4 regions of the Nitratireductor sp. OM-1 genome follow, and region 1 is predicted to be linked to each of the others. Evidence: predicted binding sites of a transcription regulator. Region 1 holds the regulator's gene; each other region holds the start of a gene.
The links. Region 1 encodes LexA, which represses DNA repair genes until DNA is damaged. Its sites were predicted from a motif close to TGTTCNNNNTGTGTTCNG; they were not measured.

Region 1 (7,621 bases):
GGGTGACGAAATCCTCGTCCTTGGTCGACATGCCCGAGCGGCCCTTGCCGCCACGCGCCTGCGCCCGGTAGATCGAAAGCGGCACGCGCTTGATGTAGCCCTTGCGCGTGACCGTAACAACCATGTCCTCACGCTGGATCAGATCCTCATCGTCGAGATCTGCGCCACCTTCGGTGATCTCGGTGCGGCGCGGCGTGCCGAACTCGTCGCGCACGCCGATGAGCTCGTCCTTGACGATCTGCTGAATGCGGGCGCGCGAAGACAGGATCTCGAGGAAATCCGCAATCTCCACACCGATCTTGTTCAATTCGTCGGCAATCTCGTCGCGTCCGAGCGCGGTCAGGCGCTGGAGACGCAGCTCGAGGATCGAACGCGCCTGTTCTTCGGACAGATTGTAGGTGCCATCCTCATTGATGCGGTGACGCGGATCGTCGATCAGCAGGATCAGCGCTTCCACATCGGAGGCCGGCCAGCGGCGCTCCATCAACTGTTCGCGCGCGGTCTGCGGATCGGGCGCGTGACGGATGAGCTTGATCACCTCGTCGATATTGGCAACGGCAATCGCCAGGCCGACGAGGACGTGCGCGCGCTCGCGCGCCTTGCGCAGCAGGTACTTGGTGCGCCGGCTGACCACTTCCTCGCGGAAGTAGACAAAGGCCTGGAGCAGATCAAGAAGGTTCATCTGTTCCGGCTTGCCGCCGTTGAGCGCCACCATGTTGGCGCCAAAGGAGGTCTGAAGCGGCGTGAAGCGATAAAGCTGGTTCAGCACCACATCGGCCACGGCGTCGCGCTTCAGCTCGACCACGACGCGGTAACCCTGACGGTCACTCTCGTCGCGAATGTCGGAAATGCCTTCAATGCGCTTGTCGCGGACCAGCTCGGCCATCTTTTCGATCATCGACGCCTTGTTCACCTGATAGGGAACTTCGGTGATGATGATGGCTTCGCGATCATTGCGCGCCGGCTCGATCGAGACCTTGCCGCGCATGAGGATCGAGCCGCGGCCCGTCTCATAGGCGCTGCGAATGCCCGAACGGCCGAGAATCAGGCCGCCGGTCGGGAAATCGGGACCGGGAATGATCTCCTGCAACTGCGGCAGGCCGAGTGCGGGGTTCTCGATCAGCGCCACGCAGCCATTGATGACTTCGACCAGATTGTGCGGCGGAATATTTGTCGCCATGCCGACGGCGATACCACCCGAACCATTGACCAGAAGGTTCGGATAGCGCGCCGGAAGCACGCGCGGCTCGCTGGAGGAGCCGTCATAGGTGTCCTGAAAATCGACCGTGTCCTTGTCGATGTCTTCCAGAAGCTCATGCGCGCCCTTGGTGAGACGCGACTCGGTGTAACGCATTGCCGCCGGCGGATCGCCGTCGATGGAGCCGAAATTGCCCTGCCCGTCGACCAGCGGCAGGCGCATGGACCAGTTCTGCGCCATACGCACCAGGGCGTCGTAGATGGCGGCATCGCCGTGCGGGTGATACTTACCCATCACGTCGGCAACAGGACGGGCCGATTTCACATATTTGCGGTTCCAGTGGTAACCGCTCTCATGGGATGCATAGAGAATGCGCCGATGCACCGGCTTCAGACCATCGCGTGCATCCGGCAGGGCGCGGCTCACGATCACGCTCATCGCATAATCGAGATAAGAGCGCTGCATCTCCTCGACAATGGAAATCGGCTCGATTTCGTCGGGCTCGCCCGATCCGTTCGGCGTCGTCTGGTCAGTCAAAACGTGTCACATTCTTAATGAGGAATCACATACTCTTTATATATGAGCCGTCAGCGATTCTCCAATTGAGCATCCGTTTTTGATGACGGAAATCCAACGCAATTTCAGGCGCATACGAACCTCCTGGGGATGAGCGCCTTGACAAATTGTCGCAGGAAGCGAGCCTGCGTGAAGAATGAGGGCTTTTCCCTCGCATCCAAGCTGGGCTAGAGAGGCCGCAAGGAGAACCCGATGCCTGGTTACGATACCGTTTTCAACGCCTTCGTCACATTGCTGGTAACCGTCGACCCGCCAGGGCTTGCGCCGCTCTTTCTGGCGCTGACAGCAGGCATGAACCGCTCGGAGCGCAATCAGGTGGCCGTGCGCGCAGCCATCATCGGATTCGCCGTTCTGGCCCTGTTCGGCGTCGCTGGCAGCGTCATTCTGGCCGTGTTCGGCATCACGCTTCCCGCCTTCCGCGTGGCGGGCGGCCTGCTTCTGTTCTTCATCGCCTTTGAGATGATCTTCGAGCGCCGCCAGGAGCGCCATGAGAAGAGCGCCGAGCGCGCGATCACGCGCGACATGATCCGCAACATCGCCGCCTTCCCGCTGGCCATTCCGCTGATCGCGGGTCCCGGCGCCATCTCGGCAACCGTGCTTCTTTCGGGCGAGTTCAATTCGATCCTTGGCACCATCGCGCTGCTCGGCATCCTGCTTGGAACAATCCTCCTCACCTATGCCGTTTTCACGCTGGCGGAGCGCGTGGACCGCTTTCTGGGCGAAACGGGACGCTCCATCCTGACGCGCCTCCTGGGCGTCATTCTGGCAGCCCTCGCGGTCCAGTTCGTGGCAGACGGAGCCAAGGCGCTTTTCGCCGCGCCATAAGCGCTGCAACCGGACGGTTGCGGAACACAACTGGAACATATAGAGTATGTTCTGGTTTTGTTTTTAACTGATTCTCGGTGGCGCCCATGCTGACCCGCAAGCAGCACGAACTTCTTCTGTTCATCCATGAACGACTGAAGGAGACCGGAATCCCGCCCTCCTTCGATGAAATGAAGGAGGCGCTCGACCTCGCCTCCAAGTCCGGCATTCACCGGCTGATCACGGCTCTGGAGGAGCGCGGCTTCATTCGCCGGCTCCCGAACAGGGCGCGTGCGCTGGAGGTTCTGCGGCTTCCCGATTCCATCGCGCCCGGCCTCAATTCCGCCGCGCGCGGCTTTTCGCCAAGCGTCATCGAGGGCAGCCTCGGCAAGACGCCCGCGCCAGCGGCCTCCAAGCCTGCCGCCAGCAATGATGACGCGCTTTCCGGCGTCGTCTCCGTGCCTGTCATGGGCCGCATCGCTGCCGGTGTCCCCATCGACGCCATTCAGCACCAGACCCATTCCATCGCGGTTCCGCCGGACATGCTGACCGGTGGCGATCACTACGCGCTTGAGGTCAAGGGCGACTCGATGATCGATGCGGGCATTTTCGATGGCGACACGGTGATCATCCGCGAGACGCAGACCGCCAATCCCGGCGAGATCGTCGTGGCGCTGGTGGATCAGGAAGAGGCAACGCTGAAGCGCTTCCGCCGCAAGGGCGCATCGATTGCCCTTGAAGCGGCCAATCCGGCTTACGAAACCCGTATCTTCGGCCCCGACCGCGTCAAGGTGCAGGGTCGCCTCGTCGGCCTGATGCGCCGCTACTGAGTTTAAGACTATCCGGGGCGGCTTCAGGCATGCCCCGGCTCCGATGCCATCCGGCATCCAGAATGCGCGCTCTTTTCAAGCTCCGCGTCGGTTCAGCTAACATCGTCCGGGAAGAGCGCCTGGAAGACATGCGGAAGCATCTCGGGCAGATCCTCCGCAATCAGGCCCCGGCCGAACATCCCGCCAGCCTCTGCATGCAGCCACACGCCGGCCGATGCCGCCTCGAAGACCGGCATGCCCTGCGCCAGAAGGCTGGCCACAATCCCGCACAGAACATCGCCAGAGCCCGCCGTCGCCAGGAAACGCGATCCGTTGGTGTTGATCGCGGCGCGCCCGTCCGGGCAGGCGACGACCGTGTCCGCCCCCTTCAGGATGATCACCGCTCCTGAGCGCTCTGCCGCTGCGCGCGCACGCTCCACCTTGGACATGGAAGCGTCAGCCGCAAGGTCGCCAAAGAGCCGCGCGAACTCTCCTTCATGCGGCGTCAGCACGGTCGCTATGACGGAACTTCTCACGGCCTCGAAGAGCGTATCGGGCGTATCGGCAAAGGCGGTGATGGCGTCGGCATCCAGCACCAGCCCTTTCAGCCCTTCATCGCGCTCCAGAAAGCCCAGCGCGAAGCTGCGCGTGCGCTCGCCTGTACCGGCTGCCGGACCGAGAACGGCGGCTGTCGGTTTTCGCTCATCGAGGAAGGCGATGAGTTCATCCACCGCCTCCGCCTTGCGCAGCATGATCGAGGTCAGGTGCATCGCGTTCACCGACAGGGCGTTTGCAGGCGAAAGCACCGTCACGGCCCCTGCCCCGGCGCGCGCCGCGCCACGCGCGGCAAGCCGCGCTGCACCAGTGGATGCGCCACCGCCCGAAACGACGGCCACATGACCACGCACATATTTATGCGCATCGATCTCCACCGCCGGCACGCCGTCGCGCCAGAGCGCCGGACCATTCTCCCAGAGGGCGATATCCATTGATGCAAGCGCCATCTCGGCAATGCCGATATCGGCCACGACCAGCTCGCCGCACAGGCGTCGACCGGGCATGAGCAGATGCCCCGGCTTTTTGCGGAAAAACGTGACGGTCAGGTCCGCATCGAAGCAGCTTCCCAGCGGTTTGCCCGTGAGCCCCGAAAGACCGGACGGAAGATCGACGGCAACCACCGGGACGCCCGCAGCAGCAACCCGCTCGATGAGTTCGGCCTCGATGCCCTCAACTGGCTTTGAAAGCCCGGCGCCATAGAGCGCGTCAACCACCAGCCAGCCGGTCTCGGGGCGAAAATCGGCCAGCGCCTCGGGCGTTACAAAACAGTCTTCACGCGCCCTGGCGGCATCGCTGTCTTCCTGCGGCGCAGCATCGGCGAACAGGCGAACATTGACGCCGCGCTCGGCCAGAAGCCGCGCAATGACATAGCCGTCCCCCCCATTGTTGCCCGGTCCGCATAAAACCGCGACGCCGGCAGCGCCGGAAAACCGCTCGAGGATCAGATCGGCCACCGCCGCGCCGGCATTGCGCATCAGCCCGTACCCGTCATGAGGGCCGGCTGTGATGGCCGCGCGATCCACATTGCCCATTTCTTCAGGTGTCAGAACAACCATACGCATAACAAGCTGCCGCTTTCTTCGGCTCATTGCATATTTTTTAAGCAAGTCTCAAACTGCGAACCGCACCGCATGGTTCCCATCTTGCTATCCGGGGGCGCTCGCCTAGCATGCCAAAGCCGGAGAAAACCGCGTCGCGCCAATTCTCAAGACGCAGAATGCAGCGTTTGGCACGCAACATGCAAGGCTCTGTCACGAGTTGGCATGTTTCGTGCTTCAACCGAACCGGAGCAATAAGGGATGCGGACCATCCGTCCCTGAACCCATTTGGAGGCCACCGAGGCATGAAAAAGGTCGAAGCGATCATCAAACCCTTCAAGCTAGATGAGGTGAAGGAGGCCCTTCAGGAAATCGGCCTTCAGGGCATCACTGTCATCGAGGCGAAGGGTTTCGGACGCCAGAAAGGCCACACCGAGCTCTATCGCGGGGCGGAATATGTCGTCGACTTCCTCCCCAAGGTGAAGATCGAGGTCGTCCTGCCGGACGAAACCGTCGACGCCGCCATCGAGGCGATCCGCAAGGCAGCCCAGACAGGCCGCATCGGCGACGGCAAGATCTTCGTCACCAATGTTGAAGAGGTCATCCGCATCCGCACCGGCGAGACCGGCGCAGACGCAGTCTGACCCAAATCAGTAGTTCCCGGACCATGTCCGGATCATCAGGCAAGCTCATCGCAAACAGGAAAGCGAATATGACCACAGCACAAGACATCATGAAGCAGATCAAGGAAAACGACGTAAAGTTCGTCGATCTTCGCTTCACGGATCCAAGAGGCAAGCTTCACCATGTCACGATGGATGTCACGGCAGTGGATGAGGACATGTTCGCCGATGGCGTCATGTTCGACGGCTCGTCCATTGCCGGCTGGAAGGCGATCAACGAGTCCGACATGGTTCTGATGCCGGAGCCCGACACGGCGCATATGGACCCCTTCTTCGCCCAGTCCACGATGGCCATCGTCTGCGACATTCTCGACCCGATCTCCGGCGAGGCCTACAACCGTGACCCGCGCGGCACCGCCAAGAAGGCAGAAGCCTTCCTCAAGGCCGAAGGCTTTGGCGACACCGTCTATGTGGGCCCGGAGCCGGAATTCTTCGTCTTTGACGACGTGAAGTACAAGGCCGATCCCTACAACACCGGCTTCAAGCTCGACTGCAGCGAACTGCCGTCCAACGACGACGCCGACTACGAGACCGGCAATCTGGGCCACCGTCCGCGCATGAAGGGCGGCTATTTCCCGGTTCCGCCGATCGACTCCGCGCAGGACATGCGCTCCGAGATGCTCACGGTCCTGTCCGAAATGGGCGTGATCGTTGAAAAGCACCACCACGAGGTGGGTGCTGCGCAGCACGAGCTCGGCATCAAGTTCGAGACGCTCCTGAAGAGCGCCGACAGCGTTCAGAAGTTCAAATACGGCGTTCACCAGGTCGCCAATGCCTATGGCAAGACCGCAACCTTCATGCCGAAGCCGATCTATGGCGACAACGGATCGGGCATGCACGTCCACCAGTCGATCTGGAAAGACGGCAAACCGACCTTTGCCGGCAATGAATATGCCGGTCTGTCCGAGAGCTGCCTCTACTATATCGGCGGCGTCATCAAGCACGCCAAGGCGATCAACGCCTTCACCAACCCGATCACCAACTCCTACAAGCGTCTGGTGCCCGGTTTTGAAGCCCCGGTCCTGCTCGCCTATTCGGCCCGCAACCGTTCGGCATCCTGCCGCATTCCTTTCGGCTCCTCGCCGAAGGCAAAGCGCGTCGAGGTTCGCTTCCCCGATCCGGGCGCAAACCCCTACCTCGCATTCGCAGCGCTGCTGATGGCCGGCCTCGACGGCATCAAGAACAAGATCCATCCCGGCCAGGCCATGGACAAGGATCTCTACGATCTGCCGCCGAAGGAGCTCAAGAAGGTCCCGACCGTCTGCGGTTCGCTGCGCGAAGCCCTCATGGCGCTCGACAAGGACCGCGGCTTCCTGAAGGCCGGCGGCGTGTTCGACGACGATCAGATCGACGCCTATATCGAGCTGAAGATGTCGGAAGTGCTGCGTTACGAGATGACGCCGCACCCGGTCGAGTTCGACATGTACTATTCCGTTTGATCGCTACTGTTGGGGCGATCAGGGCTCCGTCGTCGGACGGGGCCCTTTTTTATTGCGGCGTGCTCAAGTGACCGACTGCGCCCGCCAGTCCTGCGCCAGTTCAGGAAGCTCTGCGCGTTCGCGGAACGAGCGCGTCACTTCACCGAAGGCGAAGCGGATCGAGTTCTCCACGATCTCACGGTCATACCGCTTGAGTTCGTCAGCAATCGGCGCCCATTTGAAAAGCGCCTTTGGGCTTTCGGTAAAGCAATCTGCGGCCAGCGCCGCATTCTGCCAGTGAACATCCGCAATACGCTTCACGAAAGCGCTGCGCCAGGCCTCCACTGTACCGGCATCGGGCAGCACATCGCCATTGTCCGCCAGTCCGGCCTCGTGACAATGAAGCGCCAGCGTGCGTGCCTCTTCCCCCGCCAGCGCGCCGCCAGAAGCCACCCTCGCAACGGCATGAACCGTCAGATCCGATAGACAGGCGGCAAACACATGCAGCTTGGCGATATTGATGGATTCAACAAAGACA
Region 2 (7,621 bases), 1.6 Mb from region 1:
ACATCATTGTTGCCGGTGGTCAGGAATCCATGACGCTCTCCACCCATTGCGCCTATCTGCGCGCCGGCGTGAAGATGGGCGATTATGCCATGATCGACACGATGATCCGCGATGGTCTGTGGGATGCCTTTAACGGCTACCACATGGGCATCACCGCAGAAAACGTTGCCCGCAAGTTCCAGATCACCCGTGACGAGCAGGACGCTTTTGCGCTCGCTTCGCAGAACAAGGCCGAGGCCGCCCAGAAGGCCGGGCGCTTCAAGGACGAGATCGTCCCGGTCACCGTGAAGAGCCGCAAGGGCGAAACCGTGGTCTCGGACGATGAGTACATCCGTCATGGCGCGACCATCGAGGGCATGCAGAAGCTGCGTCCGGCCTTCGACAAGGAGGGCACGGTCACGGCCGCCAATGCGTCGGGCATCAATGACGGTGCGGCCGCCGTGGTGCTGATGCGCGAGAGCGAAGCCCAGCGCCGTGGTCTGACGCCGCTGGTGCGGATCGCCTCCTGGGCGACGGCTGGCGTCGATCCGGCAATCATGGGCACGGGGCCGATCCCGGCATCGCGCCGCGCGCTGGAGAAAGCCGGCTGGAAGGCCGAGGATCTCGATCTGGTCGAGGCCAACGAGGCCTTCGCCGCACAGGCCTGTGCGGTCAACAGGGACATGGGCTGGAACCCGGATATCGTGAACGTGAATGGCGGCGCCATCGCGATCGGCCATCCGATTGGCGCTTCGGGTACCCGCATTTTCAACACGCTGGCCTTCGAGATGCGCCGCCGTGGCGCGAAGAAGGGACTGGCCACGCTTTGCATCGGTGGCGGCATGGGCGTCGCCATGTGCGTGGAAGCGTTGTAGGCTTTGAGCTGGCGCGCGGCGTTTGTGCCGTGCGCCAGCCGGATTATCGCCCGGTCTCAACAGGGCGAAGGCGGCGGGGAACACTCACCTGAGGGAGACGATCTGCATGAAAACGGCACTTGTTACGGGTGGAACACGCGGCATCGGCGCGGCGATAGCGATGGCTCTGAAAGAGGCGGGCTATCAGGTCGCGGCCAATTATGCGGGCAACGATGAGGCCGCCGCGCGCTTTACCGAAGAAACGGGCATTGCCTCCTACAAATGGTCGATTGCCGATTACGACGCCTGTGCGGACGGCGTGGGCCGGGTCGAGGCCGATCTCGGGCCGGTCGATGTTCTGGTCAACAATGCCGGCATCACGCGGGATGTGATGTTTCACAAGATGACGCCAGAAGACTGGCGCGCCGTGGTGGATGTGAACCTGAACGGGGTCTTCAACATGACCCATCAGGTCTTCGCCGGCATGCGCTCGCGCAAGTTCGGCCGCATCATCAGCATTTCGTCCATCAATGGTCAGAAGGGCCAGATGGGCCAGACCAACTATTCCGCCGCCAAGGCGGGAGAGATTGGCTTCACCAAGGCGCTGGCGCAGGAAGGCGCGCGCTTCAACGTGACGGTCAATGCGGTTTGCCCCGGCTACATCGCCACCGACATGGTGATGGCGGTGCCGGAAGTGGTGCGCGAGAAGATCATTTCGCAGATCCCGGTGGGGCGTCTCGGCGAGGCGTCTGAAATCGCGCGGTCCGTGCTGTTCCTGGCCTCCGACGATGCGGGCTTCGTCACGGGCTCCACGCTCACTGTCAATGGTGGTCAGTACTTCATCTGACGAAAAGCCACGTCCTGTGCATTCATTTTTCGGGGCGCTGTGGGTAACCCGCAGCGCTCTGTTTCGTTAAAATGCGTATCAATTTGAAACAACTTCGTTAACGCGGCGTTCAGGCTGCGCGGGCGCGTTTGTGGATAAACTGTGCGCTGTCTGCCCGGAACCGGTGGAAACCACCAGATATTGCGGTGAACGTAGCGGGAACATCCGGATATCAGTGATTCGTAGCCGATTCGTTCCGGGTTTGGTCGAAGTGTTAACGCCATGCGGCATGGCGGGGCCGTAACCCGTTAACGGCTTCGCAAAAAATCCTAACAAAATCTTATGCTTGCACCGTTGCCTGGCAGGCCCGTCGCGCTTCCCGCGCAAATCCTTAACGCGCGCCACGCGTTTTCCGGCTTTGCGGAACATGCCCGATTCAGCATTTGGGTGTCTTTACGTTGCGTCATACTCTATCTTGTGGTGAACAAAACGGGAAACAACGCAGGTCAGTGATTCGTAGCCGATTCGTTCCAGACTCGTTCCAAATCTTAATGGCCGGAAACGGTTTGGGTCATTTTTGGCAGTCTTTGTCGGTGGAGCGGCAGTCTTGCCTTGGAATGCGCATGCAAAGCATGCTAACCCGTGTGCTCGCCTTTTTTCGCTGAGGTAGACGGCTTTTCAGGCCCTATGAATTTCCAAAAACAGAATGCCAAGCCGAGAGTGTTGTCGGGTCGTGACGTAACGGCCATCCTCGGGCCAACAAATACCGGCAAGACGCACCTGGCCATCGAGCGCATGGTTGCGCATGGCACGGGCGTGATTGGCCTGCCGCTGCGGCTGCTTGCGCGCGAAGTCTATTCCCGCGTCGTCGCCAAGGTCGGCGAGCAGAATGTCGCGCTTGTCACCGGCGAAGAAAAGATCTCGCCGCCCGGCGCGCGCTATTCGGTGTGCACGGTCGAGGCCATGCCGCGCGAGACCGACGCCGCCTTCGTGGCGATCGATGAGGTGCAGCTCGCCGCCGATCTGGAGCGCGGCCACATCTTCACCGACCGCATTCTGCATCTGCGCGGCCGTCAGGAAACGCTGCTTCTGGGCGCGGGCACCATGCGCGGCATTCTTGAAAAGCTGCTGCCGGGCCTCTCCGTCATCACCCGTCCGCGCATGTCGGTGCTCAGCTATGCCGGTTCGCGCAAGATCACGCGCCTGCCGCGCCGCTCGGCCATCGTGGCCTTCTCGTCGGACGAGGTTTACGCCATTGGCGAGCTGATCCGCCGCCAGCGCGGCGGGGTGGCTGTCGTGCTTGGCGCGCTCAGCCCGCGCACGCGCAACGCGCAGGTAGCCCTCTACCAGTCGGGTGATGTGGACTATCTCGTGGCGACCGACGCCATCGGCATGGGCCTGAACCTCGATGTCGATCATGTCGCCTTCGCGCAGAACCGCAAATTCGACGGTTTCCAGTATCGCGACCTCAACCCTGCGGAGCTCGGGCAGATCGCCGGCCGCGCCGGCCGTCACCTGCGTGACGGCACGTTTGGCGTCACCGGCCAGGTCGATCCCCTTTCCGATGAACTCGTTCACCGCATCGAGGCGCATGATTTCGACCCGGTGAAGGTGCTGCAATGGCGCTCCGCCGCGTTTGATTTCTCCAGCGTCGATGCGCTCAAAGCCTCGCTCGACGTCACGCCCCCCGTGGAAGGCCTTACCCGCGCTCTGCCCGCTGCCGACGCCAAGGTGCTCGAATTCCTGTCGCGTGACGGGGATGTGCGTGCGCTGGCCGATGCCCGCGAGCGTGTGGCCCTCCTGTGGGACGCCTGTGCGCTGCCGGACTACCGGCGCATCGCACCGGCCCACCACGCAGAAATTGTTGGTGCAGTCTTTTCTGATCTGGCGCGAACGGGCCATGTCGATGAAGACTACATGGCTGAGCAGGTTCAGCGCGCCTCGTCCACCGAGGGGGACATCGACACACTGTCGCAGCGTATTGCGCAGATCAGAACATGGACATTTGTCTCGCACCGGCCCGGATGGCTGGCCGATGCGACACACTGGCAAGAAAAAACACGAGAGATAGAGGACAGTTTGTCCGATGCGTTGCATGAGCGATTGACGAAACGCTTTGTGGACCGCAGGACATCCGTGCTCATGAAGCGCCTGAGAGAGAATGCAATGCCGGAAGCAGAAATCAGCCCCGTTGGCGAAGTCCTTGTCGAGGGGCATCACGTTGGTGAGATGCTAGGGTTCCGTTTCACCGCCGACCGCTCTGCGGAAGGTGAGGACGCGCGCGCCGTCAAGGCTGCCGCCCAGAAAGCACTCGCTGCCGAATTCGAAACGCGGGCAGACCGCTTTGCCGCTTCCGGCAATGGCGATCTGGCGCTGGATTCCGAGGGCCTTCTGCGCTGGCTCGGCCAACCGGTGGCGACGCTGGTTTCCGGTGAGGAAGCGCTGCGCCCGCGCGTCGTGCTTCTGGCCGACGAGCAGCTGACCGGCCCGGCGCGCGACAAGGTCGCCGCCCGCGCCGAGCGTTTCGTGAACTATCAGATCGAATCGCTTCTGAAGCCGCTGGTCGATCTGCGCGATGCCGAGAGCCTTTCGGGCATGGCGCGCGGGATCGCGTTTCAGGTTGTCGAGAGCTTCGGCCTTCTGAACCGCCGCACCGTGGCAGAGGATGTGCGTGCGCTCGATCAGGACGCCCGCGCTTCGCTGCGCCGCCTCGGCGTGCGCTTTGGCGCTTACCACATTTTCGTGCCGGCGCTGATCAAGCCTGCGCCTGCCGGCCTTCTCACCTTGCTCTGGGCGCTCAAGAACGACGCCAAGGACAAGCCGGGCTATGGCGATGTGGTCAATGCGCTTGCCGCCGGCCGCACGTCCATCGTGTCCGATCCGGCTTTCGAAAAGGCATTCTATGGCCTTGCCGGCTATCGCAATCTGGGTCGCCGCGCCGTGCGTGTCGATATTCTCGAGCGCCTTGCCGACCTGATCCGTCCTGCACTTTCGTGGAAGCCGGGTTCCGGCGCACGTCCCGAGGGCGGTTATGATGGCGCGGCCTTTGTGGTCACGCCGGCCATGATGTCCATTCTCGGCGCGACCGCCGATGATATGGAAGCCATCCTCAAGGGGCTGGGCTACCGCGGCGAGGCGAAGCCGGCCGAAGAGGTTGCAACGCATCTGAAGTCGCTGGACGACGCTGCCGCCGAGAAGGCTGCTGCACCGGCCCAGGCTGCCGATGCTGCCGCTCCCGCCGAGGCCGAAGCCGAAGCCGCCGCGAAGACGGACGACGCGCCCGCCGATGCAGAGAAGCCTGCTGAAGCTGAAGCGCCAGCCGAGGAAGCGAAGCCCGAAGCCGAGGCGAAGCCGGAAGCTGATGCCAAGCCGGAAGTTGAGACGCCGGCTGCCGCTGAGGCTCCGGCTGAAAAGGCCGCTGACGAAGAGGAAGAGCCCAAGCCCGTCATGATCTGGCGTCAGGCCCGTTTCGACGGTCGCAAGCGTCAGGGCGGCGGCAAGGGCAACAATCAGCGTCAGCAGGGACGTGGTGGCCGTCAGGAGCGTGAAGGCGCACCGCATCGCGGCAAGCCTAACCGCAGCAAGGATGGCGACAAGCAGGGCTTCAAGCGCAAGGGTGGCGCAGGCCGTCCGCGCGAAGAGCGTCCGGCGCGCATCGATCCCGATTCGCCCTTCGCCAAGCTCGCTGCCCTCAAGGATCAGCTGAAGAAGTAGCGACATGCGATGAGCGGCACGGTCCTGGAACGCCAGCGTATCGACAAGTGGCTGTTCTTCGCACGGGTGGTGAAATCCCGCTCGCTTGCCGCAAAGCTCGCCCAGGCGGGCCGTGTGCGGGTCAATCGCAACAAGATCGAGCAGGCCGCCTACCAGATCAAGGTGGGCGACGTGCTCACCATTTCCCTGGAGCGGCAGGTGCTCGTCTATCGGGTTCTGGCTCCGGGGGCGCGGCGCGGCCCGGCTGAGGAGGCCCGCACGCTCTACGAGGATCTGACTCCGCCGGCGCCGCCCAGGGATGCCGTCGTCAAGGCGTCGGCGCCGCGGCGCGACGCCGGGGCAGGGCGACCCACCAAGAAGGAACGCCGCGCGCTTGATCGCTGGCGTGACGACCCGTGATGGCGATGTTTGCGCCGTTTGAGATTGGAATGGGATTCCGCCTGCGACGATTGCCGCGCAACAACGGGCCTTGCAACCGCCGTTTAAAGGGGCTACCTCACCACTCGACATTTTAAGAAGCTGTCAGCCGAGAACACCCATGACCTATATCGTCACCGACAATTGCATCAAGTGCAAGTACATGGACTGTATAGAAGTCTGCCCGGTGGACTGTTTCTACGAAGGCGAAAACATGCTCGTCATCCATCCGGATGAGTGCATCGATTGCGGTGTCTGCGAACCGGAATGCCCGGCCGAAGCCATCAAGCCCGACACCGAGCCGGGTCTGGACAACTGGCTTCAGCTCAATTCCGAGTATGCCGAAAAATGGCCCAATATCACCGCTAAGAAAGAGCCTCCGGCAGACGCCAAGGAATTCGACGGCGTCGAAAACAAGCTGGAGCAGTACTTCTCGCCGGAACCCGGTGAGGGAGACTAGATCGCCGCGCGCCCATCGGGGCGCACAAACGACGATCTTGATGATTGACGGAGCATCGGATTAGCCCGAAACCCGAATTCCACTTTTCGGTCCGGTGCTCTGAGCCCACAAATTGACGTGGGACATAATGCGAATAGATGGGGCGGTCGCGCAGGAAACTGCGGCGACATATTCGCACATGCGGCAAAATCTTGATTCTTTCGGCTTTTTGTGGTAGCTTCACAAAATCATGCCGGTGACAACACGTCTAATTATGGCGCACACACACTAATCACTGAAAGGTGGGGCTCCAAATCCAGGCCAGGGCAATCTGGGTCAGGATGTTTTGGTTTGCGTGGCGGGCCTTCGGTGCAGGCGCAGTCACCATCTTCCGGAGCTTGAACTCTTTCATGCACACGACAAGCCGGCAGGCGTTTTTGGGTACGGGGCATCGCCGAGGCGAGGCGTTGCTCACATACCCCTTTAGAACAGGAGTGTTAGGCGGATGACCACCCAGCAGAAAAAATCGGCGCAGCGCCAGGGTTTCAAGACTGGCGAATACATCGTTTACCCGGCGCATGGCGTCGGCCAGATCGTTACGATCGAAGAGCAGGAAGTCGCCGGTCACAAGCTGGAATTGTTCGTCATCGATTTCGAGAAAGACAAGATGCGCCTCAAAGTGCCGGTCGCCAAGGCGACGTCCATCGGCATGCGCAAGCTTTCCGAAACCGATTATGTTGATCGCGCACTCAAGGTCGTTCAGGGCCGCGCCCGCGTGAAGCGCACCATGTGGTCGCGCCGCGCGCAGGAATACGATGCGAAGATCAACTCGGGCGACCTGATCTCCATCTCGGAAGTCGTGCGTGACCTTTACCGCGCCGACAACCAGCCGGAGCAGTCCTATTCGGAGCGTCAGCTTTATGAAGCCGCGCTCGACCGCATGGCGCGCGAGATTGCAGCCGTCAACCGCATGTCGGAGACGGAGGCTGTCCGCCTGATCGAGACCAACCTCAACAAGGGCCCGCGCCGCGGTGCGAAGGCCGACAATGAGGAAGCCGAAGAGAAGGAAGAAGCTGCATAAGCTTCCCACCTCATCTGTTTTGAAAAACCCGGCTGTTTCAGCCGGGTTTTTTATTGCCGGCTACTAAACTGTAATCGGCTGGAACTTTTTTCGTCTGCGACTCGTTACTCTAGGTGATGTCTCGTTTCTTCGGTCGAGATCACCGCTTTTTGCAAAGCCTGGTCGGGGTCCCGGGATGTCCGTCATTGGCGTGTTTCTGCACCAGCAGATGCCGCGTCAGGGCGCTCTGACACGTGTAACCGCGCATCGGCAATTGGGCCTGTGCGTATGGGCTGACCGGCTTGGAATCCTCTCCTTAAGAAAGGGGCCAA
Region 3 (7,621 bases), 130 kb from region 1:
GCGCCCGTATAGGTGGCCGGGTTGGAGCGCGGCGTGCGGCCGATGGGCGACTGGTCGATATCGATGACCTTGTCGAGATGCTCAAGCCCTTCGAGCCGGTCGTGATCGGCCGGTTGTTCGCGCGACCCCATGATGCGGCGCGACGCGGCCTTGAACAGCGTCTCGATCAGAAGCGTGGACTTTCCGCCGCCAGAAACGCCGGTGACGCAGGCAAACGTGCCAAGCGGCACATCCGCCGTCACGTTTTTCAGATTGTTGCCGCGCGCGCCCACGACGCGAATGCGCCGCTTCTTGGAGATTTCACGGCGCTGCTCCGGCATCGGGATTGCCATCTCGCCGGTGAGATATTTGCCGGTGACCGAGGCCGGATTGGCCATGATTTCCTGCGGCGTGCCTTCGGCGATGATCTGTCCGCCATGAACACCGGCTGCCGGGCCGATATCGACCACATAGTCGGCGGTCAGAATGGCGTCCTCGTCGTGTTCCACCACGATCACCGTGTTGCCGAGATCGCGCAGATGTCTGAGCGTCGCCAGCAGGCGGTCATTGTCGCGCTGGTGCAGGCCAATGGAGGGTTCGTCCAGAACATAGAGCACGCCCGTCAGACCGGAGCCGATCTGCGAGGCCAGACGAATGCGCTGGCTTTCGCCGCCCGACAGCGTGCCCGAATTGCGCGACAGGGTCAGATATTCCAGCCCGACATCGTTGAGGAAGCGCAGCCGCTCGCGGATCTCCTTGAGGATGCGCACCGCGATTTCGTTCTGCTTGTCGTTCAGATGCTCCGGCAGTTCCTCGAACCATGCGCCGGCCTTGCTGATCGACATGCCCGTGACCTGGCCGATATGCAGACCGTCGATCTTGACGGCGAGCGCTTCGGGCTTCAGCCGGTGACCATCACAGGCGGGGCAGGGATGGGCCGACATGTAGCGCTCGATCTCCTCGCGCATCCAGGCCGATTCCGTCTCTTTCCAGCGCCGCTGAAGATTGACCACGACACCCTCGAAAGGCTTGGTGGTGCGGTAGCTGCGCAGGCCGTCATCGTAGTCGAAGACGATTTTCCTATCGCCGGTGCCGTTCAGGATCGCGTCCTTGCCATCGTCCGGCAGATCGCGCCAGCGGTCGCCCACCTTGAAGCCAAATTCGCGGCCAAGCGCTTCCAGCGTCTGCAGATAGTAGGGCGAAGTGGATTTGGCCCAGGGCGCGATGGCGCCTTCGCGCAGGATCGCATTGTCGTCCGGCACCACGAGATTGGGGTCGATGGCGCGCTGGCTACCCAGACCGTCACAGGTGGGGCAGGCGCCGGCCGGATTGTTGAACGAGAAGAGACGCGGCTCGATCTCCGGAATGGTGAAGCCGGAGACCGGACAGGCGAATTTCTCGGAGAAAACGATGCGCTCATGCGTCTCGTTCTTCGATTTGTTTGCGCCGCCGCCCTTGGCGGTCGCGCCTTCTGAAAGAGGCTTGTCGGCAAACTCAGCGACAGCCAGCCCCTCGGCGAGCTTCAGGCAGGTTTCAAGCGAATCCGCCAGGCGTGTCGCCAGATCGGCGCGCACCACGACGCGGTCCACCACCACATCGATGTCGTGCTTGTACTTCTTGTCGAGCGCGGGCACATCGGCGATCTCGTAGAAGACGCCGTCCACCTTCACGCGCTGAAAGCCCTTTTTCTGAAGCTCCGCCATCTCTTTGCGGTACTCGCCTTTGCGCCCACGCACGATGGGGGCGAGAATGTAAAGGCGTGTGCCTTCCTCCAGCGCCATCACCCGGTCCACCATCTGGCTCACGGTCTGGCTCTCGATGGGAAGGCCGGTCGCCGGCGAATAGGGCACGCCCACACGCGCGAAGAGAAGGCGCATATAGTCGTAGATCTCCGTCACCGTGCCGACGGTGGAGCGGGGATTCTTCGACGTGGTCTTCTGCTCGATGGAAATGGCTGGCGAAAGCCCGTCGATCTGGTCGACATCCGGCTTCTGCATCATTTCCAGGAACTGGCGCGCATAGGCCGAAAGGCTTTCGACATAGCGCCGCTGACCTTCGGCATAGATCGTGTCGAAGGCGAGCGAAGACTTGCCCGAGCCCGACAGGCCGGTCATGACGATCAGCTTTTCGCGCGGAAGGTCGAGATCGACATTCTTGAGATTGTGCTCGCGCGCGCCGCGAATGGTGATGGACTTGTGTTCTGGCATGCCCCGTCGCTGCCTGTCTCATTTATCTGGTGTGGCCGGCAGCATGCCGGACCATGCTTCATGTAGGAAACGCGCCGCAAATGTCGATGGGCCGCGCGGCCCGCTGACAGACGAGGGCGTTTCGACGTTGCGGGGGTTGTCCCTCGTTTTAAAAAAAAGAGCAAGGGAAAAGAACAAATATCGAACACGCTCCTGACACGATCATCCTGCGCCGGGCTGGCTCTCGTGAGCATCCGTTACAGAAGATCACATTTTCGCCTGCGCCGCCGCATCGCCTTGACCGCCATTAACCAAAGGCGCAGTATCATTTTCGTCAGTGCTCGTGGCTGTTGGCCGCCCTTGAAACCGCGCCGGTGGGCGCTTCGGGCGCGCATGGTTGCTTGAGCACGCTGACACCGAGCAAAGCCTCGTAACGCGAAGAAGGAGGGAGGCATGACTCCACCTGACCGATTTATCGGGCTTCGCCTCTCGCGCGAAGCCACAGCTGGCTGATCGGTCCTGAGCGCATTACCGTCTCGTACGATCTTGCGTTCCCGACGCGGTCCATGGCGATTGAGGGCACTGCACCGCAGAACCTTTTTCGTCGGCAGGCACGACAACGCTGGCGGCTGGCTGCCCCACGAAAATCTAATCTCTTTGAAGACAGGGACGGTGAAACCCGTCCTGCCTGATGATTACCGGTAAACCACTCCCGGTACGGAGGGTCAGAAGACCCGAAGCCCCGCGCGCTTGAAGAATAGCGGCGGGGCTTTTCCTGTTTCTGTTGCGCCTTTCTGCGCTCCCCGGAAGGGGCTCATTGACAGGCATTCCGTCAGGTGCGAACATAAGAGGAACAAATGAGCTGTGGACGAGACCGGAGCAGGGGCAGCGGGAGAGCGCGCGCCAGCCCTGCTTGCGATAAAGTGCGCGGCAGATTTCGGATAAGCGTGGAGAAGCGTTATGGCGGGCAGCGTCAACAAGGTCATTCTGGTGGGAAATCTGGGTGCAGACCCGGAAATCCGCCGGCTCAACTCCGGTGATCCGGTGGTCAACATCCGCATCGCGACCTCGGAAACCTGGCGTGATCGCCAGTCCGGCGAGCGGCGCGAGCGCACCGAGTGGCACAATGTCGTGATCTTCAACGACAATCTTGCCAAGGTGGCGGAACAGTATCTGAAGAAGGGCGCCAAGGTTTACGTCGAGGGCCAGCTCCAGACGCGCAAATGGACCGACCAGAACGGTCAGGACCGCTACACGACGGAAATCGTTCTGCAGAAGTTCCGTGGCGAACTGCAGATGCTCGACACGCGCGGGCAGGGCGGTGACAACCAGGTCGGTTATGGCGGCGGCGGTGGTCGCAGCTCCGATTTCGGCCAGTCCGGTCCCGCCGATACCGGTGGCAGCAGCGGTGGCGGCGGTGGCGGTTACTCGCAGAACCTCGACGACGAAATTCCGTTCTGAGGCGGAACAATCGCATGAAAAAGCCCGGCAGAGCCGCTTCGACCGCACCGTGTCTGAGCAGGCCTGCCGGGCTTTTCTTTTTTGCGGTGGCGACGGCCCTTGCGCCATCGCCGGTGAGTGCCGGTGAAGCGGATGTTGTCGCGGTCGAAATCATTGCTGACGGTGATGGAGCCCATCGCTTCGACGTGACGGTCGAGCATGGGGACGAGGGCTGGGATCACTATGCAGACCGCTGGGATGTGCTGGATGACGCTGGCAGGGTCATCGCCTCCCGAACGCTTCTCCACCCACATGTGAATGAACAGCCTTTTACGCGCAGCCTTTCAGGTGTCGCGCTGCCAGGGGGGCTCGGTCATGTGACTGTGCGTGCGCACGACACCGTGCACGGGCTTGGCGGTCGCATCATGCGCGTCGCAATCCCCGGGCGCGAAGGCGATGGCGGTTAATGCCTGCTCTCTTAAGCGCAGCGGGCTGACATCGTGCAGAATGGCAAGCCGGGTTGGATCGGTGTGCTGGCGACGATCCACCGGAGTTCTCAGCACCTCTGGCTGTAACCGTCGGGTGCGAAGCACTCACCCGAGCATCAGAACACGGCAGCGATCGCCTTCTTCAGCTGCCGGCGAGCCGGGCTCGCGCACGATCAGTGCATTGGATGCGGCCAGCGTGGTCAGCATGGAGGAATCCTGCAGCGTGAACGGCGTGGCGATCAGCCCTTCGGAGCCAGGCGCCACCGAGGCGCGAACATAGTCGCGACGTTCATCGTTTGCCCGCAGCGCCTTTGCCAGAACAGCCGAGCGCAGATCCGGCGCATAGCTGCGCTGGCCAAGCCGGGCAATAAGCGGACGCAGAAACAGATGCGCGCAGACGAGGCTGGAAACCGGGTTGCCAGGCAGGCCAAGCACACGCATGTCACCCAGCCGCCCGAACATCAGCGGTTTGCCGGGGCGCATGGCGATTTTCCAGAAATCAAGCGACATGCCCGCATCGAGCAGCGCTTGCCGCACCAGATCGCGCGCACCGACCGAAGCGCCGCCAAGCGTCACCAGAACATGCGCACCGGCGGCAGCGGCACTGCGCACCGCGTCGGAGATCGCCGCGCTGTCGTCGGGGATGATGCCGAGATCGAGAATGCGCGCGCCTTCCCTGCGCGCCAGAGCGCCGATGGCAAAGCCGTTGGATGCAACGATCTGGTCCGGGCCACAGGGCTTGCCCGGCCGCACCAGCTCGTCGCCCGTGGCGATCACCGCCACCAGCGGGCGCTGCGTCACATCAAGCGTTGCATGGCCTGCCGCAGCCGCCAGGCCTATTCCCGCAGGTCCGAGCCGTCGTCCCTGTTCGAGAACGCTGTCGCCCTTTTGAAAATCGAGCCCTGCGCGGCGGATATGGCGTCCGGCAGCGACGGTATCGGTCGCCTCGATCCGGCCATCGTCCAGAATATCCGCATTTTCCTGAATGAGTATCGTGTCCGCACCCTCGGGCACCGGCGCGCCGGTGAAGATCCGCACGGCCTCGCCGTCGGCCACTGCGCCGTGATACCGGCTGCCCGCGGCAGATTCTCCAATAAGCTTCAGCGGCATTGCGCGCGGCGTCGCCACATTGGCGGCGCGAACGGCATAGCCGTCCATGGCCGAAGCGTCGAAGGGCGGCTGTGTGCGGGTGGCGGCGAGCGGTGCTGCCAGAACCCGATCGTCGGCTTCTTCAATGGACACCGTTTCGCCGGGTAGTGCTTTCACGCCCTCGAGAATGCGCTCCAGCGCTTCATCCACCGGCAAAAGGCTCATGGTCAGTTCTCCGCTACGCGCCAGTCGCCGGATTTTCCACCCGTCTTCTCAAGAAGGCGGATGCCGTCGAGCACCATGCCCTTGTCCAGCGCCTTGGCCATGTCATAGATCGTCAGGCAGGCGACCGAGGCAGCGGTAAGCGCCTCCATCTCCACGCCCGTCTGTCCCGTCACGCGCACACGCGCCGTCACCCTGAGCCCCGGCAGTTCGTGGTCGGGCTCGATGTCCACCACCACTTTCGAGAGCGCCAGCGGGTGGCAAAGGGGAATGAGATCATGCGTCTTCTTGGCGGCCATGATGCCTGCGATACGCGCGGTTGCCAGAACGTCGCCCTTCTTGGCATTGCCCGCCAGAATGGCTTCCAGCGTTTCCGCCTTCATCACCACAGCGCCTTCCGCCAGCGCTTCCCGGCTGGTTTCCTGCTTGCCGCTCACATCGACCATATGCGCTTCGCCGGAAGCGCCGATATGGGTCAGGCCTGCCGCTTTCTCGCTCATCGGCTCAGCCCGCAAGTTTGGCGGCGTCGAGCCCCAGAAGCGTGCGCGTGGCAGCGGTCACATCATCCTGCCGCATCAGGCTTTCGCCCACCAGGAAGGTGTTCATGCCCGCACGCGCCAGCCGCCGGCAGTCGTCATTGGTGAAGATGCCGCTCTCGCCGATCACCAGGCGGTCTTCGGGCACACGCGGGGCCAGCCGCTCACTTGTTTCAAGACTTGTCTCGAAGGTGCGCAGGTCGCGATTGTTGATGCCGATCAGCGTCGAGGAAAGCTCCAGCGCGCGTTCCAGCTCGCGCTCGTCATGCACCTCGATCAGTGAATCCATGCCCAGTTCCAGCGCCGTCTCTTCAAGCGCGCGGGCTTCGTCATCCGTCAGGCTCGCCATGATGATCAGGATCGCATCGGCACCCCAGCTGCGGGCCTCGTATACCTGATAGGGCTCGAACAGGAAATCCTTGCGCAGCGCCGGCAGACCGCAGGCGGCGCGCGCCTGTTCCAGATAGGCGGGCGCACCCTGAAAGGACGGGCCGTCGGTCAGAACCGAAAGGCAGGCCGCTCCGCCATCCTCATAGGCGGAAGCCAGTCGCGGCGGGTCGAAATCCGCACGAATCAGGCCGCGCGAGGGGCTCGCCTTCTTGATCTCGGCGATCAGGCCGAAGCGCCCGCGCTCTTGCCTGGACAACAGCGCATCACCGAAGCCGCGCGGCGCTTCCACGTCGCGGGCGCGCGCCACCAGTTCAGGCAGCGGGCAGGCCGTCTTCGCGGCGGCGATTTCCTCGCGCTTGTAGGCCTCGATCTTGCGCAGAATGTCAGTCGTCATCGCTGTTCGTGCCCCTGTTGGAAACTTCGATGAGGCGTTCCAGCGTTGCCAGAGCCTGTCCGCGGTCGAGCGATTCCGCCGCCAGTTTGATGCCGTCTTTCAGGGTCTTGGCGCGTCCGGCCACGACCAGCGCAGCGCCGGAATTCAGAACCGAGATGTCGCGATAGGCGTTCTTTTCGCCTTCGAGAACGGCCCTGAGCGCGCGCGCATTGTAGTCTGCCTCGCCGCCCTTCAGGTCGGCCATGGTCACGCGCTTGAGGCCAACATCCTCCGGCGTGATCTCGAAATGGCGGATCTGGCCGTCTTCGAGCGCGGCGACCTGCGTGGTTCCGGCGGTGGTCAGTTCGTCAAGACCCGCGCCATGCACCACCCAGGCGGTTTCCGTTCCAAGCTGCTTCAGCACCTCGGCAATCGGTCCCACCCATTCCGGCGCAAAAACGCCGATGAGCTGGCGGCGCACGCCAGCCGGGTTCGACAGGGGGCCGAGCAGGTTGAAGATCGTCCGCGTGCCAAGCTCAACCCGCGACGGGCCCACATGGCGCATGGCGGAGTGATGTGCCGGCGCGAACATGAAGCCGAGGCCGGCTTCGCGGATGCAGTCCGCGATCTCGTTCGGCCCAAGCTCGATATTGATGCCGAGGGCCGCCAGCGTGTCGGCAGCGCCCGAGCGAGAGGAAAGCGCCCGGTTGCCGTGTTTGGCGACGGGAACGCCCGCGCCCGCCACGATAAAGGCCGAGCAGGTGGACACATTGTAGGAGCCGGAGGCGTCGCCACCCGTGCCGACGATGTCCACGGCATCTTCCGGCGCGGTGACTGTCAGCATCTTGTCGCGCATGGTGGCGACTGCACCCGAGATTTCCTCAACGGTCTCGCCACGCACGCGCAGCGCCATCAGAA
Region 4 (7,621 bases), 220 kb from region 1:
CCATGGGGGTTTCGGCCGCCATTGCAGAGGTGGGGTCGCTCGAAGCCTGTCTGGCGATGGTCGACAATCCGAGCGCGGAGATCGCCGCAGTGAGCTTTCGCCGCATGATTGAGCGTCATGGCCATGAGCCGCGCATGCGCGTGGCGCTGGCGGCCGATCAGCGTCTTCCCTCCGATTGCAGGCACACGCTTCTCGTGCAGCTTGGCGAAGCCCTGCGCGAAGCGCCGCTGGTCAAGGCGCTGGTGGGTGCGGCGCGGGCCGAGAAGCTGACGCGTGATGCATGCGTGCGCGCCTCGCTCACGCTGATCGAGACGATTGACCCGGATGAGCACGAAGCGCTGGTGGAGCATCTGCGCATGCGTGGTGATCTGACGGCAGGTTTCATCGTGCGCATGGTGGCGCATGGCAAGATCGATTTCTTCGGCCATGTGATGATGGCGCTCACCGGGCAGTCGCACACGCGCATTCGCGGCCTGCTTGTGAACGGACGCGATCTGGCCGTATCGGCGCTTTTGCAGAAGGCGGGGCTTGCAAAGCCCTTTCATCGCCCCCTGATCCGGGCGCTGTCGGTCTGGCGTGACGTCGCGCAGGGGCGGCGTGTGGCCGGTGCGCAGGAGGTTTCCTGGCTGATGATGGAGAGCATTGGCGCGACGCCCGGCCAGTCCGGTCCGGCAGCGGAATCTGCCGAGCTCGCTGGCCTGCTGCGCTCAATCCATCTCGATGCCCTGCGTGAGAACGCACGCCTTCAGGCGCAGGCGATCGCCGCCGCCTGACAGAAGGGCACCCGCGTCGCCGGCATCAATGCCGGCTTTGCGCGTCAGATATCCAGTTCTTCAGCGAACTCGGCATTGTCCTGAATGAAGCGGAAGCGCGCTTCGGGCTTGGTTCCCATCAGGCTGTCGATGGCGCCCTTGGTGGCTTCCTGACCGTCGAGCACGGTGACGCGCAGCAGCGTGCGCTTGGCCGGGTCCATGGTCGTTTCCTTGAGCTGGCTCGCCATCATCTCGCCCAGACCCTTGAAGCGGCCGATATCGATCTTGCCGCGCCCCGTGAACTCCGTTTCCAGAAGCTCGTCCTTGTGGGCGTCGTCGCGCGCATACATGGTCTTGCCGCCCTGGCTGAGGCGGTAGAGCGGTGGAACAGCCATGTAGAGATGGCCATTCTCGATGAGCTGCGGCATCTCCTGATAGAAGAATGTGATGAGCAGCGAGGCAATGTGCGCACCGTCGACGTCGGCATCCGTCATGATGATGACGCGGTCGTAACGCAGATCGTCTTCACGGTATTTCGAGCGCGTGCCGCAGCCGAGCGCCTGTGTGATGTCGGAAATCTGCTGGTTGGCGGCGAGCTTGTTGGAGCCGGCGCTGGCGACGTTGAGGATCTTGCCGCGCAGCGGCAGAACGGCCTGACTGGCGCGGTTGCGCGCCTGCTTGGCGGAGCCGCCAGCCGAGTCGCCCTCGACGATGAAGATTTCAGCACCCGCTGCCGCGCCCATGGTGCAGTCGGCGAGCTTTCCGGGCAGGCGCAGCTTGCGCACGGCGCTCTTGCGGCTGACCTCGCGCTCCTGACGGCGGCGAAGGCGCTCATCGGCGCGCGCCACCACCCATTCGAGCAGTTTGGAGGCTTCCTGCGGGTTTTCTGCAAGCCAGTGGTCGAACGGATCGCGGATCGCGTTTTCGACGATGCGGGTGGCCGCAGCCGTCGCCAGCTTGTCCTTGGTCTGGCCGACGAATTCCGGTTCGCGCACGAACACCGATAGCATGCCTGCGGCCGAGATCATCACGTCTTCGGAGGTGATGATGGAAGCGCGCTTGTTGCCGGTCAGCTCCGCATAGCCGCGCAGGCCACGCAGGAGCGCGTTGCGGAAACCGCTTTCGTGGGTTCCGCCCTCGGGCGTCGGCACGGTGTTACAATAGGAGTTGAGCATGGCGTCGCCGCCATACCAGGTGATCGCCCATTCCACAGCGCCATGACCGGTGGTCTTTTCGCTGCGGCCGGAGAAAATTTCCTTGGTGACCTGGAACTGCCCGTCCAGCGAGGCGGCCAGATAGTCCTTGAGACCGCCGGGGAAGTGGAAGGTCGCTTTTTCGGGCGTCTCGTCCTTCTCACCGATCAGGGAAGGGGCGCAGATCCAGCGGATTTCCACGCCGCCGAAAAGATAGGCCTTGGAGCGGGCCATCTTGTAGAGCCGCGCGGGCTCGAACTTCGCGCCCTTGCCAAAGATTTCTTCGTCCGGCTTGAAGCGCACTTTGGTGCCGCGCCGGTTGTGCACGTCGCCGAGCTTCTCCAGTCCGCCCTGCGGCAGGCCGCGCGAAAAGGTCTGGCGGAAGAGCTGGCGATTGCGGGCAACCTCGACCTGAAGGAGTTCGGACAGGGCGTTGACCACGGACACGCCAACGCCGTGCAGGCCGCCGGAGGTCTCGTAGACCTTGGAATCGAACTTACCGCCGGCATGCAGCGTCGTCATGATGACTTCGAGCGCCGACTTGTCCTTGAACTTGGGGTGCGGATCGACCGGAATGCCGCGACCGTTATCGGTGACGGAGAGGTAGCCTTCCTCGTCGAGTTCCACTTCGATGAAGGTGGCGTGGCCGGCCACCGCCTCATCCATCGAGTTGTCGATGACTTCGGCGAACAGGTGGTGCAGCGCCTTGTCGTCGGTGCCGCCGATATACATGCCGGGACGGCGACGAACGGGCTCCAGACCTTCCAGAACCTCAATGTCGGCCGCACTGTAGCCGTCGCCCGACGGGGCGGGCGATGCAGATGGCGCGGGACGCGCAGCGGGCTTGCGCTGAGGCGCTGCCGGCTCGGGCGTTTTCGCACGTTCCACATTGGCATGCGTCCCGGCGGCAGGCATTCCGGCGAAGAGGTCGTTGTTGTCGTCCATGAAGCGTGTTGTTTCCTGTCCGCGAATCAGCCCGCAGTTTGCCATGGTTTGCAAGGCAAAGCGAAGCCTGTTCCGGTTCCGTTCGGAGTGTGTGGACGACGCTTTACCAGAAAGCGAGGGCGCGCGCCAAGAGGTGCGCGGCAATTGAGGCGATCATCTCCCCAGCTTGGGGAGATGATCCGTTTCATAGAGGGCTGGATCGCGGTGCGTCCAGTCGGACGCACAAAAGGACGATCCAGTTTATGAATGGAGTATCGGAACAACCCGAAAACCGGGCTCCACTTTTCGGTCCGATGCTCTAGCTTGCCAGCGCTTCGATGGGCGGGCAGGCGCAGACCAGATTGCGGTCGCCACCGACATTGTCGACGCGCGAGACGGGCGGCCAGTATTTGGACGCTGCCTCGAGCGAACCTTCGGGGAAGGCGGCTTCGCTGCGGCTATAGGGATGCGTCCAGTCGTCACCCATCAGCTCCATGGCGGTGTGCGGGGCGTTGGCGAGCGGATTGTCATCCTTCGGCCATTCGCCCTTTTCCACCCGCGCAGCTTCTTCGGCGATGGAGATCATCGCCTGGCAGAAGCGGTCGACTTCGCTCTTCGGCTCCGACTCCGTCGGCTCCACCATCAGCGTGCCCGCAACGGGGAAGCTCATGGTCGGGGCGTGGAAGCCATAGTCGATGAGCCGCTTGGCGATGTCGTCGACGGTGATGCCGGCGCGATCCTTGAACACCCGCGTGTCGAGAATGCACTCATGCGCGACACGGTCGTTGCGGCCCTTGTAGAGCACCGGGTAGTGCTCCTTCAGGCTGTGGGCGATGTAATTGGCGTTGAGGATTGCCATTTCCGTCGCCCGCTTGAGGCCGTCGCCGCCCATCATGCGGATATACATCCATGTGATCGGCAGGATCGACGCGCTGCCATAGGGGGCTGCGGCCACCGCATGGCTGCTGCCGAGCGCCACATGTCCCGGCACGAACGGCTTCAGATGCGCCTTGACGCCGATCGGGCCAACGCCCGGTCCGCCGCCGCCATGGGGAATGCAGAAGGTCTTGTGCAGGTTCAGATGGCAGACATCCGCTCCCAGATCGCCCGGACGGGCAAGCCCGACCATCGCGTTGAGATTGGCGCCGTCGAAATAGACCTGGCCGCCATGCTCGTGGATCACTGCGCACATGTCGCGCACGCCTTCCTCGAACACGCCGTGGGTCGACGGGTAGGTCAGCATCAGCGCCGCCAGCTTGTCGGCGTGCTCTACGGCCTTCGCCTTCAGGTCGTCCTGATCGATATTGCCATCTTCCGTGCAGCGCACGACCACCACCTGCATGCCGGCCATGGAGGCGGACGCCGGGTTGGTGCCATGGGCGGAGGACGGGATGAGGCAGATATCGCGGTCACCTTCGCCGCGCTCGGCGTGATAGCGGCGGATGGCCAGAAGACCGGCATATTCGCCCTGGCTACCGGCATTGGGCTGCAGCGAAACTGCATCGAAGCCGGTGATTTCCGAGAGCCAGCGGTCCAGATCGTCGATCATGCGACGATAACCCACCGTGTGCTCCGGCGGAGCGAAGGGGTGAAGACCGCCCACCTCCGGCCAGCTCACGGGCATCATCTCGGCAGCGGCGTTGAGCTTCATGGTGCAGGAGCCAAGCGGGATCATGGCGCGGTCGAGCGCAAGATCCTTGTCGGCGAGCCTGCGCAGGAAGCGCATCATTTCCGTTTCCGAGCGGTGCGAATGGAAGTCCGGCTGCGTGAGGAAGCCTTCGCCGCGCGCTGCGGCCGGGGCAAGGCGCGGTGCGCTCTCCGGCACGGTGGCGCCGAACAGGGCTGCCAGTGCAGCCAGATCGTCCTCGGTCGTCGTCTCGTCGAAGGCGACGCTGACGCGGTCCGCGTCGAGAACCCGCACAAGGCGACCCTCGGCCTCGGCTCCGGCCGCGATCTCCTGCGCCTTGCCGGGAACGGTGACGGTGACCGTGTCGAAGATGACATCGCCTGCAAGCGAAAGGCCGGCAGCCTTGAGGCCCGCATGGAAGCGGGCTGCGCGCTCATGCACCTGCTCGGCAATTGCAGCGAGCCCTTCCGGGCCATGCCAGATGGCAAAGGCTGCGGCCATGTTGGCAAGCAGCGCCTGCGCGGTGCAGATGTTGGAGGTCGCCTTGTCGCGGCGGATGTGCTGCTCGCGGGTCTGCAGCGCCAGACGGTAGCCCGGACGGCCATGCGCATCGACCGACTGGCCGACGAGACGGCCGGGCATGAGGCGCGTCAGCTTGTCCGATACGGCGCAATAGGCCGCGTGCGGACCGCCAAAGCCCATCGGAACGCCATAACGCTGCATCGAGCCAACGGCGATTTCTGCGCCGAGCGCTGCCGGCGTTTCGCTCAACAGCAGGCCGAGCGGGTCGGCCACCATGATGACGATGGCGCCCTTGTCCTTTGCCTCGGCGACCAGCGCGCCGTGGTCGCCATGAACGCCATAGGTGTCGGTCCACGGAACGATGAGGGCAAAGGTGTTGTCGTCAATCGTGTCGCCATCGACCTCGATGCCCAGCGGCTCCGCGCGGGTGACCACCACGTCGCGGGTCTGCGGGTGCAGTTCGCCGGCAATCGCCAGCTTGCTGCGCTTGGAGCGATGATGACGCCAGGCAATGCCCACGGCTTCGGCCACGGCCGAACCTTCGTCCAAAAGCGAGGCAGAGGCGACCGGCAGGCCGGTCAGTTCCGTCACCAGCGTCTGGAAGTGGAACAGAAGCTCAAGGCGGCCCTGGCTGATTTCCGACTGGTAGGGCGTGTAGGCCGTGTACCAGGCAGGGTTTTCAAACAGGTTGCGCTGGATGACCGGCGGGACTTTCACGCCGTGATAGCCGGCGCCGATGAAGCTCTTGAGCACCTTGTTCTGGCGCATGGCTGCGCCGAGTTCTTCGAGCGCCTCGGTCTCGCTGGCTGCCGGCGGCAGGTCGAGCGGACGGTCGAGGCGGATCGAATTCGGCACGGCCTGCGTGATCAGCGTCTCGAGCGACGGAACGCCGAGCGTGGCCAGCATGGCCTTGGTTTCTTCACCGCGCGGGCCGATATGGCGGGCGGCGAAAGGGAGTGTGTTGGCGGACATGGTGTTTCCTCAGGCAATCGACGCCTTGTAGGCGGCTTCGTCCATCAGGCCTTCGAGCTGGCTTTCATCGGAGAGCTTCATCTTCCACAGCCAGCCATCGCCGGTGGGGGCGGAGTTCACGAGGGCCGGGTCGCTTGCAAGCGCTTCGTTGACCTCGGAGATCTCGCCATCGGCAGGCGCGTACACATCGGAAGCGGCCTTCACGGATTCAACCACGACGGCGGTGTCGCCCTTGGAGAGCGTTGCGCCGGTTTCGGGTAGTTCCACGAACACCAGATCGCCGAGCTGTTCCTGAGCGTGATCGGTGATGCCGACGGTTGCGACGCCGTTCTCGACTTTGATCCACTCGTGGTCTTCGGTGAAATAGGTCTGGCTCATCTGGCTGTTATCCTTTTTTGTAGCGCTGCGGCGTGAAGGGCAGGGTATGGACATCAAGTGCGATGCGGTTGCCGCGCACTTCGGTGAAAAGACGGGTGCCGGGTTCGGAAAGCCCCTTGGCGACATAGCCCATCGCCACCGGATGACCGGCGGAGGGGCCGAAACCGCCCGATGTGACGCGGCCGACCTTTTCGCCGGCTTCGTTGATGAGCGGTGCGCCGGCGCGCACCGGCTGGCGGCCTTCCGGCTTCAGGCCGACGCGCTTTTCCTTCGCGCCATCGGCAATGATCTTCTGCAGGGCCTCAGCGCCGATGAACCGGCCTTCGGAGCGCAGCGCCTTCGGCACGGCCCAAAGGATGGCGGCATTGGCCGGATCGGTCGTCTCGTCGAGATCCTGACCATGCAGGCAGAGCCCGGCTTCGAGCCTGAGGCTGTCGCGGGCGGCAAGGCCAACCCACTGGACGCGCTCGTCGTCGAGCAGTTTGCGGGCAAAGCGCTCCGCCTGATCGACCGGCAGCGCCACCTCGAAACCGTCTTCGCCGGTGTAGCCCGAACGGGTGGCGAACCAGCCTTCATGCGGCTCTGTGCCGGTCATGAAGACGAGATCGCTGAGGTCGAGGCCGGCAGCGATCAGAATGGCTTCTGCGTCGGGGCCCTGAAGGGCGAGGAGGACGCGCTTGAGCGCGGTGAAGGAAATGTCGAAATCTGCGGCGATGGCGCGGAAATGCGCTTCATCCTTCGCGGCATTGCCGGCATTCGCCACGATCATGTAGCGGTTTTCGCCGAGCCGGGTGACGATCAGGTCATCGATGATGCCGGCATTCTCGTTGAGAAGGACGGTGTATTTCGACTGGCCTTCCTTAAGCGCCGTCGCATCGAGCGGGCAGGCGCGCGACAGGAAGGCTGCTGCGTCTGCGCCTTCAACCTCGAAGAGCTGCATGTGAGAGATGTCGAACAGTCCGGCGCTTTCGCGCGTGTGGATGTGCTCTTTCATCACGCCGGCGGGATAGGTCAGGGGCATGCGCCAGCCGGCGAATGCGCCAAAACGTGCGCCGGCATCTTCATGCAGCGCTTCCAGCGGCAGATGTTTCAGGGATTCGGTGTTGCTCATCATTCCTCCAGAATCGCACGCATGCCGCGGGAAGCGACATGTTCGTGCCCCTCTGTCGGAAGCCTGAGAGACTCGCGCAGCCGGAACTCTGTCGACCACGCTTACACCTTCGGCGCGGGGATCACTCCCCGACTTTCCAGAG

Region 2: a site for LexA is predicted at 2,186-2,203, ahead of DEJ54_RS03210 (helicase-related protein). Genes of this name have one in related genera too.
Region 3: a site for LexA is predicted at 3,004-3,021, ahead of DEJ54_RS14245 (single-stranded DNA-binding protein). Genes of this name have one in related genera too.
Region 4: a site for LexA is predicted at 2,959-2,976, ahead of parE (DNA topoisomerase IV subunit B). Genes of this name have one in related genera too.

Annotation. Positions count from the first base shown of each region.
Region 1 is NZ_CP029208.1:3,109,676-3,117,296, forward strand. Features, by position in the region: gene gyrA (DNA gyrase subunit A) at 1-1,735, opposite strand, end outside; gene DEJ54_RS14865 (MarC family protein) at 1,967-2,599, shown strand; gene lexA (transcriptional repressor LexA) at 2,686-3,408, shown strand; gene DEJ54_RS14875 (NAD(P)H-hydrate dehydratase) at 3,501-5,006, opposite strand; gene DEJ54_RS14880 (P-II family nitrogen regulator) at 5,288-5,626, shown strand; gene glnA (type I glutamate--ammonia ligase) at 5,695-7,104, shown strand; gene DEJ54_RS14890 (hypothetical protein) at 7,168-7,621, opposite strand, start outside.
Region 2 is NZ_CP029208.1:686,121-693,741, reverse strand. Features, by position in the region: gene DEJ54_RS03220 (acetyl-CoA C-acetyltransferase) at 1-854, shown strand, start outside; gene phbB (acetoacetyl-CoA reductase) at 961-1,680, shown strand; gene DEJ54_RS03210 (helicase-related protein) at 2,347-5,373, shown strand; gene DEJ54_RS03205 (RNA-binding S4 domain-containing protein) at 5,383-5,772, shown strand; gene fdxA (ferredoxin FdxA) at 5,912-6,250, shown strand; gene DEJ54_RS03195 (CarD family transcriptional regulator) at 6,735-7,310, shown strand.
Region 3 is NZ_CP029208.1:2,976,514-2,984,134, forward strand. Features, by position in the region: gene uvrA (excinuclease ABC subunit UvrA) at 1-2,186, opposite strand, end outside; gene DEJ54_RS14245 (single-stranded DNA-binding protein) at 3,126-3,626, shown strand; gene DEJ54_RS14250 (hypothetical protein) at 3,641-4,072, shown strand; gene glp (gephyrin-like molybdotransferase Glp) at 4,199-5,407, opposite strand; gene moaC (cyclic pyranopterin monophosphate synthase MoaC) at 5,410-5,904, opposite strand; gene trpC (indole-3-glycerol phosphate synthase TrpC) at 5,909-6,724, opposite strand; gene trpD (anthranilate phosphoribosyltransferase) at 6,714-7,621, opposite strand, start outside.
Region 4 is NZ_CP029208.1:3,332,538-3,340,158, reverse strand. Features, by position in the region: gene DEJ54_RS16005 (DUF2336 domain-containing protein) at 1-773, shown strand, start outside; gene parE (DNA topoisomerase IV subunit B) at 818-2,890, opposite strand; gene gcvP (aminomethyl-transferring glycine dehydrogenase) at 3,189-5,990, opposite strand; gene gcvH (glycine cleavage system protein GcvH) at 6,000-6,368, opposite strand; gene gcvT (glycine cleavage system aminomethyltransferase GcvT) at 6,376-7,479, opposite strand.